2 linked regions of the Variovorax sp. PBL-E5 genome follow. The protein of the gene in region 1 binds, or shares a complex with, the protein of each later gene. Links are inferred from orthologs where the notes say so. Each region holds a gene or a part of one and is shown in the gene's direction. Other genes may lie near its edges.

The links.
Region 2: the proteins of dapF (region 1) and WDLP6_RS05890 are in contact, whole or in part, in a solved structure (PDB 5YGU), measured with the Escherichia coli proteins. The link is inferred for Variovorax sp. PBL-E5 from one-to-one orthologs.

What each region holds. Positions count from the first base shown.
Region 1 is NZ_LR594671.1:878,565-886,414, forward strand. Bases 3,281-6,236 are described here. They hold dapF (diaminopimelate epimerase), read left to right. Parts: upstream 3,281-4,298; coding sequence 4,299-5,174; downstream 5,175-6,236. Other genes in these bases: WDLP6_RS04325 (ABC transporter permease), read left to right, coding at 3,281-3,492; WDLP6_RS04330 (2-hydroxychromene-2-carboxylate isomerase), read left to right, coding at 3,526-4,161; WDLP6_RS04340 (DUF484 family protein), read left to right, coding at 5,171-5,860; WDLP6_RS04345 (YdcF family protein), read left to right, coding at 5,857-6,236. Outside these bases: WDLP6_RS04310 (transporter substrate-binding domain-containing protein), read right to left, coding at 1-585; WDLP6_RS04315 (ABC transporter substrate-binding protein), read left to right, coding at 811-1,821; WDLP6_RS04320 (ABC transporter ATP-binding protein), read left to right, coding at 1,818-2,603; more of WDLP6_RS04325, read left to right, coding at 2,638-3,280; more of WDLP6_RS04345, read left to right, coding at 6,237-6,474; WDLP6_RS04350 (tyrosine recombinase XerC), read left to right, coding at 6,458-7,474; WDLP6_RS04355 (class I SAM-dependent rRNA methyltransferase), read left to right, coding at 7,471-7,850. UniProt on the Escherichia coli protein: Involved in the succinylase branch of the L-lysine biosynthesis and in the biosynthesis of the pentapeptide incorporated in the peptidoglycan moiety. Catalyzes the stereoinversion of LL-2,6-diaminopimelate (L,L-DAP) to meso-diaminopimelate (meso-DAP).
Region 2 is NZ_LR594671.1:1,213,337-1,221,011, reverse strand. The notes cover bases 4,458-7,270. They hold WDLP6_RS05890 (RNA pyrophosphohydrolase), read left to right. Parts: upstream 4,458-5,442; coding sequence 5,443-6,099; downstream 6,100-7,270. Other genes in these bases: proB (glutamate 5-kinase), read right to left, coding at 6,642-7,270; WDLP6_RS05885 (CNP1-like family protein), read left to right, coding at 5,990-6,637; WDLP6_RS05895 (proline--tRNA ligase), read right to left, coding at 4,458-5,318. In the rest of the region: prfA (peptide chain release factor 1), read left to right, coding at 1-81; prmC (peptide chain release factor N(5)-glutamine methyltransferase), read left to right, coding at 81-932; grxD (Grx4 family monothiol glutaredoxin), read left to right, coding at 963-1,289; WDLP6_RS05910 (cupin domain-containing protein), read left to right, coding at 1,301-1,807; WDLP6_RS05905 (AAA family ATPase), read left to right, coding at 1,907-2,902; WDLP6_RS05900 (lytic transglycosylase domain-containing protein), read right to left, coding at 2,917-3,576; more of WDLP6_RS05895, read right to left, coding at 3,573-4,457; more of proB, read right to left, coding at 7,271-7,675. UniProt on the Escherichia coli protein: Master regulator of 5'-end-dependent mRNA decay.

The sequences.
Region 1 (7,850 bases):
GGCGTCGACCTGGCCCGAGAGCAGCGCCTGGATCGGCACCGCGTCGTCGTCGAAGCGTCGCACGTCCGTGCCTGGTGGCATGCCTTTGGTCAGCGCCACATCGGCAGCGCTGCCGCGCGCGGTGCCGACGCGCAGTTGCGCGAGGTCGTTCCAGTCGCGCACGGTGTCGGTCTTCTTGCCGTAGATCACGCCATCGAGCGTGGCGTAGGGCTTGGAGAATTGCACGGCCTTGGCGCGGTCCGGGTACATGCCGATCGCGGCGGCCAGCACGTCGACCTTGCCGGTGGTGAGGTAGCCCACGCGATTGCCCGCGGTGACGGGCACCAGCGCCAGCTTCACGCCCAGGTCGTCGGCCATCAGCTTGGCGACATCGATGTCGTAGCCGACATTCGCGCCGCTGGCATCGATGGAGCCCCATGGCGGAAATTCGGCCTGCACGCCGACCGTCAGCGTGCCCTTGCGCTTGATGCTGTCGATCGATTGCGCGCCGGCGTTCGCGCAGAAACAGAACGCCGCCGCCGCGCACAGCCAGAGGCCGATGGCAGCCGATCTGGAACGTCCGCCGATCGTGGATGCGAATCTCATGTCGAGCCTTTGGGTCTTTAGCGAAATGGACGAGCCGATGCGAAGGGCTGCACGGCGACGCGAGTGTAGGTGGATGGCGGCAGGGAAGCTTAGGGATAACCACGAGCGATCCGCACCGGTGCCGAAAGCTGGCCGAAAGACCGCGCTGCCTAGACTGGCTGCGCCCCGCGGCTGGCCTCGTCCCGCCCGCGGTCTTCCCACATTGCATCCAGGAGACCTCTCACCATGCGCGCCTTCCACCGCACCCTGCTCGCCACCGCCCTGTGCACCACCTTCGCCGCCGCCGCGCCGCTGGCCCAGGCCGCCGAGCCGATCACCATCATGGTGGGCGGCATCAACAAGATCATCTACCTGCCGGCCAAGCTGACCGAGGCACTGGGCTACTTCAAGGACGAAGGCCTGACGGTGGAGCTGCAGTCGCAGCCGGCCGGCGTCGATGCCGAGAACCAGCTGATCGCCGGCGCCGTGCAGGGCGTGGTCGGCTTCTACGACCACACCATCGACCTGCAGAGTAAGGGCAAGGAGATCGAGGCCATCGCGGTGTTCTGCAAGGTGCCGGGCGAGGTCGAGATGGTCTCCAGCAAGGCGGCGCCGACTTTCAAGACCATGGCCGATGCCAAGGGCAAGACGCTGGGCGTGACCGGCCTCGGCTCGTCGACCGATTTCCTCACGCGCTACCTGGCAGACCGCCAGGGCGTGGCCTCCAAGGACTACTCGTTGCTGCCCGTCGGCGCCGGCAACACCTTCATCGCGGCGATGAAGCAGGACCGCATCCAGGCCGGCATGACCACCGAGCCCACGATCTCGGAAATGCTCAAGACCGGCGATGCCAGGGTGCTGGTGGATCTGCGCACCGAGAAGGATACGAGCGCGGCACTGGGCGGCCTCTATCCCGCCGCGAGCTTCTATGTCCAGAACACCTGGGCCGAGTCGCACAAGGAGCAGGCCACCAAGCTGGCCCACGCCTTTGCCCGCACGATGGAATACATCCACACCCATTCGGCGGCCGAGATCGCCGACAAGGTGCCGCGCGACTACTACGGCAATGACAAGGAGCTGTACGTGAAGGCGCTCGAATCTTCGCTGCCGATGTTCACCACCGACGCGAAGATGCCGGCCGGCGGCCCGGAGACCGTGCTCAAGGTGCTGGCCACCTACAAGCCGCTCGTCAAGAGCAAGAACATCGACCTGTCCAAGACGTACAGCAACGCGTACCTGGCGGCGGGGGCCAAGTGAGCGACAGCACGCCGGCCATCGATTTCCGCGGCGTCTCGCTGCGCTTCATCTCCGCCGACGGCAATGCCACGGTGGCGCTGCGCAACTTCAACATGGCGGTGGCGCGCGGCGAGTTCGTCGCCATCGTCGGCCCGACGGGCTGCGGCAAGTCGACCACGCTCAACATGATCACGGGCCTTTTGAAGCCCACGGTCGGGGAGGTGCACGTGATGGGCAAGCCCGTCCAGGGCATCGATCCGCGCATCGGCTTCGTGTTCCAGGCCGACGCGGTGTTCCCGTGGCGCAGCGTGATCGACAACGTCGCGGCCGGCCCGATGTTCCGCGGCAAGCCGAAGCAGGAGGCCTACGCCATGGCCGAGGACTGGATCCAGCGCGTGGGCCTCGGCAAGTTCGGCAAGCACTACCCGCACCAGCTCTCGGGCGGCATGCGCAAGCGGGTGGCGCTGGCGCAGACCTTCATCAACAACCCCGAGATCCTGCTGATGGACGAGCCCTTCTCGGCGCTCGACATGCAGACCCGCACGCTGATGCAGGACGAACTGCTCAAGATCTGGTCGGGCACCGGCGGCTCGGTGGTGTTCGTCACGCACGACCTCGAGGAAGCGATCGCGCTGGCCGACCGCGTGTTCGTGCTGTCGGCGCGGCCGGGCACGCTCAAGCGCGTCTACGAGATCGATCTGCCGCGCCCGCGCGTGACCTCGACGGTGCGCTACGAGCCGAAGTTCATCGAGCTCTCCAAGCACATCTGGGACGATCTTCGCGAAGAAGTCACGCTCGCATGAATCCCACCGAATCCCGACCTTCCGGAGCCTCTTCATGACCGACCTTGCCTTGCCCGCCGTCCTGAGCGACGAAGCGCTGGCCCGCGAGTCCGAAATCGCTCAGGCGCGCATCCGCCGGCGCCGCCAGATGATCATCACACTGCGCGTGCTGGTGCTGGTGGTGGTGCTCGGCGGCTGGGAGCTGGCTGCGCGCCGCAAGTGGATCGACCCCTTCTTCTATTCGATGCCCTCGCTGATCTACGACCAGATCGTCGAGTGGATCCGCGACGGCACCTCGCAGGGTTCGCTGTGGATGCAGGTCGCGGTGACGCTGGAGGAAACCGTGATCGGCTTCCTGATCGGCGCCATCGCGGGCGTCATCTGCGGCATCCTGCTCGGGCGCAACAAGCTGCTGTCGGACGTCTTCAGCCTCTACATCCAGATCGCCAACTCGATCCCGCGCGTGGTGCTGGGCTCGATCTTCGTGATCGCGCTCGGGCTGGGGATGGCGTCCAAGGTCGCGCTCGCGGTCGTCATGGTGTTCTTCGTCGTCTTCGGCAATGCCTTCCAGGGCGTGCGCGAGGCCGACAAGTACATGATCGCCAATGCGCAGATCCTCGGCGCCTCGCCGCGCCAGGTGACGATGTCGGTCGTGATCCCGTCGGCCATGTCGTGGATCCTGGCCAGCCTGCACGTGAGCTTCGGCTTCGCGCTGGTCGGTGCCGTGGTCGGCGAATTCCTCGGCGCGAAAGAAGGCATCGGCCTGCTGATCTCGACCGCGCAGGGTGCGTTCAATGCCAGCGGCGTGTTCGCCGCGATGATCGTGCTGGCGGTGGTGGCGCTGCTCGCCGACTTCCTGTTGACCTCGCTGGAGAAGCGGCTGCTCAAGTGGAGGCCGGCTGCGTTCTGAGAACGGTCATGGCGGGCTGAAGATAATCCCGCCATGATCGCCCTCGACTGCTACTACAGCCTGTCCTCGCCCTGGGCCTATTTCGGCGGCCCGCAGCTGCAGGACATCGTGCGCCGCCACCATGTGCAGCTCACGCTCAAGCCCTACGACTTCCAGGCGGTGGTGCCGCAGACCGGCGGCATTCCGCTGAAGACGCGGCCCGAGCCGCGCCGCAGCTACCACGCGCTCGAGCTCGCGCGCTGGCGCGAGCATCTGGGCATGCCGCTGCATCTCGAGCCCGCGCACTATCCCAAGGGCGCGCCGGCCGATCCGGACTGGAACAAGTACCCGGGCTGGATGGTGATCGCCGCGCAGCTGCAGGGGCTGGATGCGCAGCCGCTCTCGCATGCACTCCTGCGCGCGCTGTGGGCCGAGCAGCGCGACACCTCGCAGGCCGAGGTGCGCATCACGGTGGCGGAGGAAAACGGCTACGACGGCGCGGCGCTGCAGGCGCTGGAGCAGACACCGGAGACTCAGGCGATCTACCGCGCCAACAGCGCCGAGGCGGTGGAGATCGGCGTGTTCGGCGCACCCACCTACGTGCTCGCCGGCGAGCGCTTCTGGGGCCAGGATCGATTGCCCTTTCTCGATCGCGCGCTGGACCGGCTGCGGGCCGGACGCCCGGATTGATCCGGCGCCACCGGGCGCGACGGGGCGACGATGGGCGCGGTGCCTGGTGCATGCGCCGCCCGGCCGTTCCGAAGGCGAATACCGAAGCGCTGATGCGCGAAGGTATTCCAGTGCGCGGGGCAGCAGATAATCCGCGGATGCGAATCCGCTTCACCAAGATGCAGGGCGCCGGCAACGACTTCGTCGTGCTGGACGAAACCCGCGGCACGCTCGGCCTGAGCGCGGCGCAGTACCGCTTCCTGGCCGATCGTCATTTCGGCGTCGGCGCCGACCAGGTCCTGAGCGTGCGGCCCGCGCCGTCGCCGGGCATCGATTTCCAGTACGTGATCCACAACGCCGACGGCGGCGAGGTCGAGCAGTGCGGCAATGGCGCGCGCTGTTTCATGCGCTTCGTGCGCGAGCGCGGTCTGACGGTCCAGAACACGGTGCGCGTGCAGACGCTGTCGGGCGTGATCGAGCCGCGCATGGGCGCGGACGGCCGCGTCACGGTCGATATGGGCGGGCCGGTCTTCGAGCCGGCGCAGGTGCCCTTCGACACCGCCGGCCTCGACCCGCAGCCCGAAGGCAGCTGGCAGCTCTGGCATCTGGCGCTCGGCACCCGGGCCGGCAGCGACCTCGTCGCGGTGGCCGTGCTGTCGATGGGCAATCCGCATGCGGTGCAGATCGTCGACGACGTCGACACCGCGCCGGTCGCCGTGCAGGGTCCGTTGATCGAACACCATCCGCGCTTTCCGCAGCGCGTCAACGCCGGCTTCATGCAGGTGGTCGACCGCACGCACCTGCGGCTGCGCGTGTTCGAGCGCGGTGCCGGCGAAACGCTGGCCTGCGGCACCGGCGCCTGCGCCGCGGTGGTCGCGGGCATCCGGCTCGGCCTGCTCGATGCGCGCGTCGATGTCGAGACACGCGGCGGGACGCTGACCATCGAATGGACCGGCGATGGCGCACCGGTCCTGATGACCGGACCCGCCGTCACCGTGTTCGAAGGCGACATCGAGGTGCCGGAGCAGCCATGAATCATTTCAACCAGGACGCCATGAACCCGATCACCGAAGACGACATCGCCAACTACCTGGCGAACACGCCGGATTTCTTCGAGCGCCATGCGCAGCTGCTGGCGCAGGTGCAGCTCACCAGCCCGCACGGCAACCGCGCCGTCAGCCTGCAGGAACGCCAGGCCGAGATGCTGCGCGAGAAGATCAAGGCGCTGGAGCATCGCGTGATGGACATGGTGCGCCACGGCACCGAGAACGTGGTCACGGCCGATCGCCTGCAGCGCTGGACCAGCGGCCTGCTCGCCACCCGCGATCCGCGCGGGCTGCCGACGCAGATCGCCGGCGAGCTGCAGTCGCTCTTCATGGTGCCGCAGACCGCGATCAAGGTCTGGGACTGCGACAGCAACTATCTCAGTGAACCCTATGCGCAGTGGGTCAGCGACGACGTCAAGGCGCTCGCGACTTCGCTGACGGCGCCGTATTGCGGGCTGAATGCGGGCTTCGAGGCCGCCAACTGGCTGCCCGAGGCGCATGCCGCGGTGTCGATCGCGCTGATCCCGCTGCGGCCCGAGGCCGCGATGCCGGCCTTCGGCATGCTGGTGCTGGCGTCGCCCGATGCACAGCGCTTCAATGCCGAAATGGGCACCGATTTCCTGGAGCGCATCGCCGAGCTCGCCTCGGGCGCGCTGTCGCGGCTGCGGCCTTGAGGCGATCGCTCTGGCGCGTGGTGCTGGGCGCGCTCGGGGTTCTCGCGGCGGGCTATGCGGCGATCGCCATCATGGTCTGGCTGCATGCCCTCGATCTGCTCGGTCATCCGCCGCAGCGGCCGGCCGATGCGGCGCTGGTCCTCGGCAATCGCGCGTACTGGGAGGGCCAGCCCAATCCCTGTCTCACCGGCCGCGTCGATGCCGGCATCGCACTGGCCAGGGAAGGCCTGGTGCGCGAACTCGTCATGAGCGGCGGCGTGGACAAGGAAGACGGGCGCATCGAGGCCGAAGTGATGCAGGCCCACGCGCGGCTGTCGGGCTATGCAGGGCCGCTGCTGCTGGAGCCGGTGTCGGCGTCCACGCGCGAGAACCTGTCGATGTCGCGCAGCCTGCTGCAGGCGGCGGGCATGAAGCGCGTGATCATCGTTTCCGAGCCGTACCATCTGTGGCGCGCCGAACGCCTTGCGCACGCGAGCGGCTTCGATCGGCTGTTCGATGTGCAGTACGCCGCGGCGCCGACCTCGTGCTGGCGCCGCTGGGGCATGCTTTTCAAGGGCGCGCTGCGCGAGCCGCTGGCGATCGTGAACAATGGCATGAATGGCTACCTCCACTGACGCGCCGGCCGTGGTGATTCCCGTCCTGATCGAGAAATATCTCGAGCATGTGCGGGTCGAGCGCCGCCTGGCGACGCGCACGGTCGAGCTCTATGCGATCCATCTGAAGTCATTGGCCGAGAAGGCCGCTGCCGCGGGACTCGCGCTCGACAAGGTCCAGACCGCGCACGTGCGCCGCTGGATGGCGCAGTTGCACGGCGCCGGGCGCGAGTCGCGCGGCATCGCGCTGGTGCTGTCGTGCTGGCGCAGCTTCTACCGCTGGCTCGGCAACGAGGGGCTGGTGGGTGCGAACCCGGTCCAGGACGTTCATGCGCCCAAGGCCGCCCGGCCGCTGCCGAAGGCGCTCGCGGTCGACGAGGCGGTGCAGCTCGCGGATCTGCACGATGCCGAGGCCGATCCCTGGGCCGAGGCGCGTGACCACGCGATCGTCGAACTGCTCTATGGCTGCGGGCTGCGCGTCGGTGAACTGACCGGGCTCGATGCGCGGCCGAGCAACACGGCCCGCGGCTGGATCGATCTCGAGGCGACCGAAGCCAACGTGCTCGGCAAGGGCAGCAAGCGCCGCCTCGTGCCGGTGGGCGCCAAGGCGGCCGAAGCCTTGCGCGCGTGGCTCGCGGTGCGCGAGGACTGCGCGGCGCTGCCGGCGGCGCTCCTGCGCGATCCGGCGAGCGCTGCGGCGCTTTTCATCGGCCGCAATGGACTGCGCTTCTCGGCCCATTCCGTGTGGAAGCAATTGCGCCAGCGAAGCCTCAAGGCCGGGCTGTCGGCGCCGGTGCATCCGCACATGCTGCGCCATTCGTTCGCGAGCCATCTGCTGCAGTCCAGCAGCGACCTGCGCGCGGTGCAGGAACTGCTGGGGCACGCCAACATCACGACCACCCAGGTCTACACGCGGCTCGACTTCCAGCATCTGGCCAAGGCCTACGACGCCGCGCACCCGCGGGCGCAGGCGCGGGACGAGGGTCACCAGAAGACGCCCAACGCAAAGGCACGGAAATGAAGCTGCTTCGCCTGCGACCCGGCAAGGAGCGCTCGCTGCTGCGGCGCCATCCCTGGGTGTTCGAGTCGGCGATCGCCAAGGGCGGCGGTGATGCCGGCGAGACGGTGCGCATCGAGTCGGACGATGGCCGCTTCCTTGCCTGGGCGGCGTTCAGCCCGCATTCGAAGATACGGGCACGCGCCTGGAGCTTCGACGAGACGCAGCGCATCGATGCGGCCTTTCTCGCGGCGCGGGTCGCGGCGGCCGTCGAAGCGAGGCATCTGTTCGACCTGCGAAGCGACGGCGTGCGGCTGGTCCATGGCGAGGCCGACGGCCTGCCGGGGCTGATCGTCGACCGTTATGGCGACACGCTGGTGGCGCAATTCCTGTCGGCCGG
Region 2 (7,675 bases), 330 kb from region 1 along the record:
CTCGGCGACGTGGTGGCGGCGCTGCAGTCCGCGCGCGAGGCCGAGCAGCTGGCCGAGCTGGAAGCCAGCCTGCCTGCGTGATGACGCCCGGCACGCCTGCGCCGGCGACGGCGGCCGAGATGCTGGCGGCGGCCGCCGCGCTCGGCCTCGATCGGCTCGATGCCCAGCTGCTGCTGCTGCATGCGCTTGGCCGGTCGGCAGACGAGCGCGCATGGCTGATCGCGCATGACACCGATGCGCTGTCCGATGCCGTGTGGCCGGCCTTTTCGCGGCTCTGCGCCCGGCGCGCGGCCGGCGAGCCGCTGGCCTACCTGGTCGGCGAAAAGGAATTTCACGGACTGCGGCTGCAGGTCGATGCACGCGTGCTGGTGCCCCGACCCGACACCGAGACGCTGGTCGACTGGGCGCTGCAGTGCCTGGATGGGCTGACGGCGCCCTCGGTGCTCGATCTGGGCACGGGCAGCGGCGCGATCGCACTGGCCATCGGCGCGGCGCGCGCCGATGCATGGATCGGCGCCGTCGATGCCAGCGCCGGCGCGCTGGCCGTCGCGCGGGCCAATGCGCTGCGGCTCGGTCTGGCGGTTCACTTCATCGAACGCGACTGGCTGGCCGGTGCCGATGCCGGGTATGACCTGATCGTCTCGAACCCGCCGTACATCGCGGCGGGAGACGCGCATCTGCCAGCCCTGATGCACGAACCCTCACAGGCCCTGGTGTCGGGCATCGACGGGCTGGACGACATCCGGCGCATCGTGCAGGCGGCGCCCGGTCATTTGAAGGACGGCGGCTGGCTGTTGCTCGAACACGGCCATGACCAGGCCGCCGCCGTGCGAAACCTGCTCGCGCTGCACGGTTTCGCCGAAGTCCAAAGCCGCAACGACCTGGCAGGCATCGCGCGCTGTTCCGGCGGAATCCTGCGCTCGGTGAAATAATGCCGCGAAGCCCATTTCCAAGGAGTCCCCATGCCCGACGCCCAGCAACGCATCGACGACCTCGTCAAGACCAATGACCTCGTGCTCTTCATGAAGGGCAACGCCAGCTTCCCGATGTGCGGTTTCTCGGGCCGCGCGATCCAGATCCTCAAGGCCGTCGGCGTCGATACGCGCTCGCTCAAGACCGTCAATGTGCTGGAGGACGACGGCATCCGCCAGGGCATCAAGGAATACAGCAACTGGCCGACCATCCCGCAGCTCTACGTCAAGGGCGAGTTCGTCGGCGGCTCGGACATCCTGATGGAAATGTACGAATCAGGCGAGTTGCAACAAATGCTGAACGGCAGCCCGGCCTGATCGTTGGGCTCATGAGCCACGACCACGCCGATGACGGCCAGGCGCACGACCACGATGACGCCGCGTGGAAGCACGATGGCGTGCGCGTGATTCCCGCCAGCCAGCTCGACGCCAACACGGCCCAGACGCCGGGCATGAACCGCGCCGCGGCGATCAACTTCGCGCGCGTCGGCGCGCAGAAGCTCTGGGCCGGGACGGTGACGATCCATGCCAATGCGAAGACCGGTGCCCATCACCATGGGCCGCTCGAATCGGTGATCTACGTCGTGCGCGGACGCGCCCGCATGCGCTGGGGCGACAACCTGGAGTTCACCGCGGAGGCCGGGCCCGGCGATTTCATCTACGTGCCGCCCTATGTGCCGCACCAGGAGATCAACGCCAGCGCGACCGAGGCGCTCGAATGCGTGCTGTGCCGCAGCGATGGCGAGGCGGTGGCGGTCAATCTCGACATCGAGCCGGTCGAGAAGCCCGAGTCGGTGCTGTGGGTCGACCCCACACATCCGCACGGCGGCGTGTAAGCCAGCGGCGACAAAACGCCGAAACCGAGAAAACATAGACACCGTCCGACACGAGGCACGGCTTATGCTGTGTTCCAGTGATCGAAGCCGGAGGTGTCCATGGATTCCCGCAGTCTCGTTCCCGCATCCTCGTCGTTCCAGCTGCCGGTGGCCCAGCTGCGCAGCGTGTTCCGCACCCACGACGTCGAACGCAAGCTTGCCCATCTGCCCGAGCGCGATCACGAGCACCTGCGCACCACTTACGAGCGCATGCTCGAACGCGGCCCCGACCGCTTCCAGGTCAAGCCGAGCGGCGTGCCCGAAATGGCCGCGCTCTACGCGCAACTGCCCAACTTCACCGAGGTGCTGGACGACGTGCGCCGCCACGTCGCGCTGGCGCAGGACAGTCGCGACGGGCTCGAAGTGACGCCGATGCTGCTGCTCGGGCCGCCGGGCATCGGCAAGACGCACTTCGCGAAGAAGCTGGCCGAACTGCTGGGCACCGGCATGTCGCTGGTGCCGATGAGCTCGATGACGGCCGGCTGGCTGCTTTCCGGTGCGTCGTCGCAATGGAAGGGCGCCAAGCCGGGCAAGGTGTTCGAGGCGCTGGTCGACGGGCAGTACGCGAACCCGGTGATGGTGATCGACGAGATCGACAAGGCCGGCGCCGATGCGCAATACGACCCACTCGGCGCGCTCTACAACCTGCTCGAGCACGACACGGCGCATGCCTTCATCGACGAGTTCGCCGAAGTGCCGATCGATGCCAGCCAGGTGATCTGGATCACGACTGCGAACGATGCGCGCGGCATCCCCGAGCCGATCCTGAACCGCATGAACGTGTTCGAGGTCGATGCGCCCTCGCCCGAGGCCGCGCGGCAGATCGCGCGCCAGCTCTATGCATCGATCCGCGGCGAGCACGATTGGGGCCGGATGCTGGCGCAGGAGCCCTCGGCCGACGTGCTCGACCACCTGGCCACGCTGGCGCCGCGCGAGATGCGCCGCGCCTTGATGACCGGCTTCGGCAATGCACGGCTGGCCGGCCGCGACGAGGTGCGCGTGGAGGATCTGCCGCGGGCCGGCGCTGCGCGCAGCCGCATCGGCTTCATGCAATAGACGAAGACCAGCCGTCAGTCCGGCCGGCGATCCTTGAAGACCCAGAACCGCTGGTTCGCGAAAACTGCATCCGGGTAAGGCGCCCTGCCGCGGCTGCCGTTGTAGCGACCGAGCGTCATGAACAGGTCGCCCTGCTCCTGGTTGAGGTAGTGGCGCAGGATGACACAGCCGAAGCGCAGGTTGGTCTGCATGTGGAACAGCTTGGACGGATCGCCGTCGCCGATCACGCGTGTCCAGAAGGGCATCACCTGCATGTAGCCGCGGGCGCCGGCACTGGACACGGCGAACTTGCGGAAGTTGCTCTCGACCTGGATCAGGCCGAGCACCAGGCTGATCTCGAGGCCCGAGCGCTTGCTTTCGTACCAGACGGTCTGGAGGAATTCCTTGCGCGTGGGCCAGTCGGGCAGTTTCTTCTTGAGCCGTTCGCTCATCTCGCCCAGCCAGCGCAGGTAGGTGAGACGCGCCTCGGTGCTGCCGAACTCGGGGACCGGCGGCGCGCCGTTCTGGATCGCCGAACTGAGCGCGGAGCGCACCGAATCGATCAGCGGCTCCTCGATCTGCGCGCCGGCGCGGGCCTGCCGCGGCAGTGCGGCACCGAGCGCGGCGGCGGCAACGCCACCAAGGCACCAGCGCCGTGAGAGGCGGCGCGCACCGTCCGGCGCCGCAGCGGTCATGCGGACAGTCTGCCCCTGATGAAATCCGCGATGCCGCCCGCGGGCACCTTGGTCGCCGCCGCGTCGCGCCGATGCTGGTATTCGAGCTGGCCTTCCTTCAGGCCGCGGTCGGAAATCACCACGCGGTGCGGGACGCCGATCAGTTCCCAGTCGGCGAACATGGCGCCGGGACGCTCGCCGCGATCGTCGAGCAGCACGTCGACGCCGGCGGCCAGCAACTGTTCGTACAACGCCTCGGCAGCGGTCTTGACTTCGGGGCTGCGGTCCATGCCGATGGGACAGACGACGACGGTGAAAGGCGCGATCGCATCGGGCCAGATGATGCCGCGCTCATCGTGGTTCTGTTCGATCGCCGCGGCCGGCAGCCGTGTGATGCCGATGCCGTAGCAGCCCATCTCGAGGAACTGCGGCTTGCCGCCCTCGTCGAGGAAGGTCGCGTTCATGGGCTTGCTGTACTTGGTGCCGAGCACGAACACGTGCCCGACCTCGATGCCGCGCTCGATCGCGAGGAGGCCCTTGCCGTCGGGCGAGGCATCGCCCGCGACCACGTTGCGCAGGTCGGCCACCGCATCGGGCTCGGGCAGGTCGCGGCCCCAGTTGACGCCCGTCATGTGGAAGTCGACTTCGTTGGCGCCGCAGATCCAGTCAGCCATCACCGCCACCTCGCGGTCGGCGACGATCTTCAGCGGACGCCTGAGCTTCAGCGGGCCGAGGTAGCCGGGCTTGCAGCCGAAGTGGTCCTCGATCTCGGCGGAGGTCGCGAAGCGGAAGCCCTGGTCGAGGCCCGGCACCTTGCTCACCTTGATCTCGTTCATGTCATGGTCGCCGCGCACCAGCAGCAACCAGACCTGCGAGCCCTTGACCGCACCGGCTTCGTCGGTGAGCTCGGTGGCGAGGACGAGCGACTTCACGGTGGTCGAGAGCGGCACGCCCAACAGAGCCGCGACGTCTTCGCAGGTGCTCTTGCCCGGTGTCGGCATCTTGGTCAGCGCCTGGGTCGCCGGGCCGCGCGGACCGGCGGGCGCGAGCGCTTCGGCCTTTTCCATGTTGGCCGCGTAGTCGCTGTCGGGGCAGTAGACGATCGCATCCTCGCCGGTCGCCGCGATGACCTGGAACTCCTGGCTCGTGTCACCGCCGATCGCACCGCTGTCGGCCGCCACGGCGCGGTAGCGCAAGCCGAAGCGGTCGAAGATCTTGCGGTAGGCATCCGCCATCACCTGGTAGCTGGCTTTCGCGCCACCGAGGTCGCGATCGAAGCTGTAGGCGTCCTTCATGATGAATTCGCGCCCGCGCATCAGGCCGAAGCGCGGCCGGCGCTCGTCCCTGAACTTGGTCTGGATCTGATAGAAATTCTTCGGCAGCTGCTTGTAGCTGCGGATGTCCTGGCGCGCGATGTCGGTCACCACCTCTTCGCTGGTCGGCTGCACGATGAAGTCGCGCTCGTGGCGGTCCTTGATGCGCAAGAGCTCGGGCCCGAAGTTCTGGAAGCGGCCGCTCTCCTGCCAGAACTCGGCCGGTTGAACCACCGGCATCGCGAGCTCGACCGCGCCGGCGCGGTCCATTTCCTCGCGCACGATCGCCTCGACCTTGCGAATCACCCGCAGCCCCATCGGCATGTAGGTGTAGATGCCCGTGCCGAGCTTCTTGATCATGCCGGCGCGCATCATGAGCCGGTGGCTCGCGATCTCGGCATCGGCCGGCGCTTCCTTGAGGGTGGAGATAAAGAATCGGGAAGCTTTCATCGGTCGCGCAGAGAGGTTCGTCGTTGGAGAAAGAGGCAGGCCGCGAGGCGGCCGGCAACTGGTCGCTTGCCGAGTGCAACCCGGCATGCATAATCGACTCAGTTCAAAAAATTGGGGTTTGATTATGCTCGACCGGGACGGCTTCAGGCCCAACGTCGGCATCATCTTGCTCAACCAGAGAAACCAGGTTTTCTGGGGCAAACGCATCCGCACCCACTCCTGGCAGTTCCCGCAAGGCGGCATCGATCGCGGCGAGAGTCCCGAGCAGGCCATGTTCCGGGAACTGCACGAGGAAGTGGGTCTCCAGCCGGAGCATGTGCGGATCGTGGCCCGTACCCGTGACTGGTTGCGCTACGAGGTGCCGGATCGGTTCATCCGCCGTGACGCACGGGGCCACTACAAAGGCCAGAAGCAGATCTGGTATTTGCTCCAACTGACAGGGCACGACTGGGATCTCAACCTGCGTGCCACCGACCATCCCGAGTTCGACGCCTGGCGCTGGCATGATTACTGGGTCCCGCTGGACGTGGTGGTCGAGTTCAAGCGCGGCGTCTATGAAATGGCGCTGACCGAACTCGCCCGCTACCTGCCCCGGCAGGACTTCCGCAACCGTTTCCTGCGCAGCAACGTGCGCGCCCGTGAATTCGAGCGCCATCCGCCCGGCCCAGGCCATGAGCCCCACTTCGAGCTGCCGCCCGGCGCCAGCTTCGATCCCAATCCCAATGCCAAAGCGTCGAATGACCTTCCTGCCGCAGACGTCTCTTTTCCGCCGCATCGCTAGCACGGCGCCGGTCGCGGCCTGCCTCTTCCTCGCCGCTTGCGCATCAGGCCCGCGGGATACCTCCAATCCCGATTGGGCGCAGGCCGGATCGCCTCCGCCGCCCACGATCACCTCCTCGGACAGGGACTGGAAGGAAACCGACGTTCCCCCGCCGCCCGCCTTCAAGCCGGAGCGGTTGATCCCGATCGAGATGCCGCCCTACATGAGCCTGAAATTCGGCGTCGATCCGGCGACGATCGTGATCACCGGCGATGGCGTCGTGCGCTACGTGGTGGTCGCCAGCAACCGCAGCGGCGACGCGCTCAATGCGTTCTACGAAGGGGTGCGCTGCGCGACCGATGAAAAGAAGACCTACGCGCGCTACAACAACGGCAAATGGGAGGAAGTGCCCAATCCCGACTGGAAGCGCTTCAGCGACCAGAACTCGCGCTACACCCAGGCGCTCGCCGCGCAGGGTGTTTGCCGCGACCACGCGCCACGCGCCTCGGTGAGCGAGATGGTCGACCAGATGAAGAACCCGATCCGCGAGGTGCAGTGAGCGGTCAGCGGGTTCCCGGCATCAACACCATGTTGTCGCGGTGCACCATCTCCGGCTCGGCCGCATAGCCCAGAAGGCGCTCGAACTCGGCTGAGGGCTTGCGGCACAGCATCCGCGCTTCGGCGCTCGAGTAGTTGGCGAGCCCGCGCGCAAGCTCGATGCCGTGTTCGTCGCGCACGGCGATCACGTCGCCGCGCGAGAACTCGCCCTCGACGCTCGTCATGCCGATCGGCAGCAGGCTCTTGCCCTCGCCGCGCACCTTGGCCGCAGCGCCGGGATCGACCATCACCGCACCGCGCAGCTGCAGGTGATCGGCCATCCAGCGCTTGCGGGCCTGGTGCTTGGCGGTCTGCGCCAGCAGCAGCGTTCCGATCGGTTCGCCGCGCGTCAGGCGCAGCAGCGCATCCGGTTCGCGACCCCAGGCGATGACCGTGGAAGCGCCCGAACCGGCGGCGCGCTTGGCCGCCAGGATCTTGGTGATCATGCCGCCGCGGCCGATGCTGCTGCCCGCGCCGCCCGCCATGGCCTCGAGCGCGGGATCGCCGGCGGCGGCCTCGTGCACGAAGCGGGCATCCGGATCCTTGCGCGGATCTGCCGTGAAGAGGCCCTTCTGGTCGGTGAGGATCACCAGCGCATCGGCTTCCACCAGATTGGCCACCAGCGCGCCGAGCGTGTCGTTGTCACCGAACTTGATCTCGTCGTTGACCACCGTGTCGTTCTCGTTGATGACGGGCACCACGCCGAGCGCGAGCAAGGTCACGAGGGTCGAGCGCGCATTCAGGTAGCGCTCCCGATCGGCCAGGTCGGCATGCGTCAGCAGCACCTGCGCGCTGCCCATGCCGTTCTCGCGCAATTTGCTCTCGTAGATCTGCGCCAGGCCCATCTGTCCCACGGCGGCAGCGGCCTGCAGCTCGTTGATCTCGCGCGGACGCGCGCGCCAGCCGAGCCGCTTCATGCCTTCGGCGATGGCGCCGCTGGACACCATCACCACCTCTCGGCCGTCGCGCACCAACGTGGCGAGCTGGCGGCACCATTCGC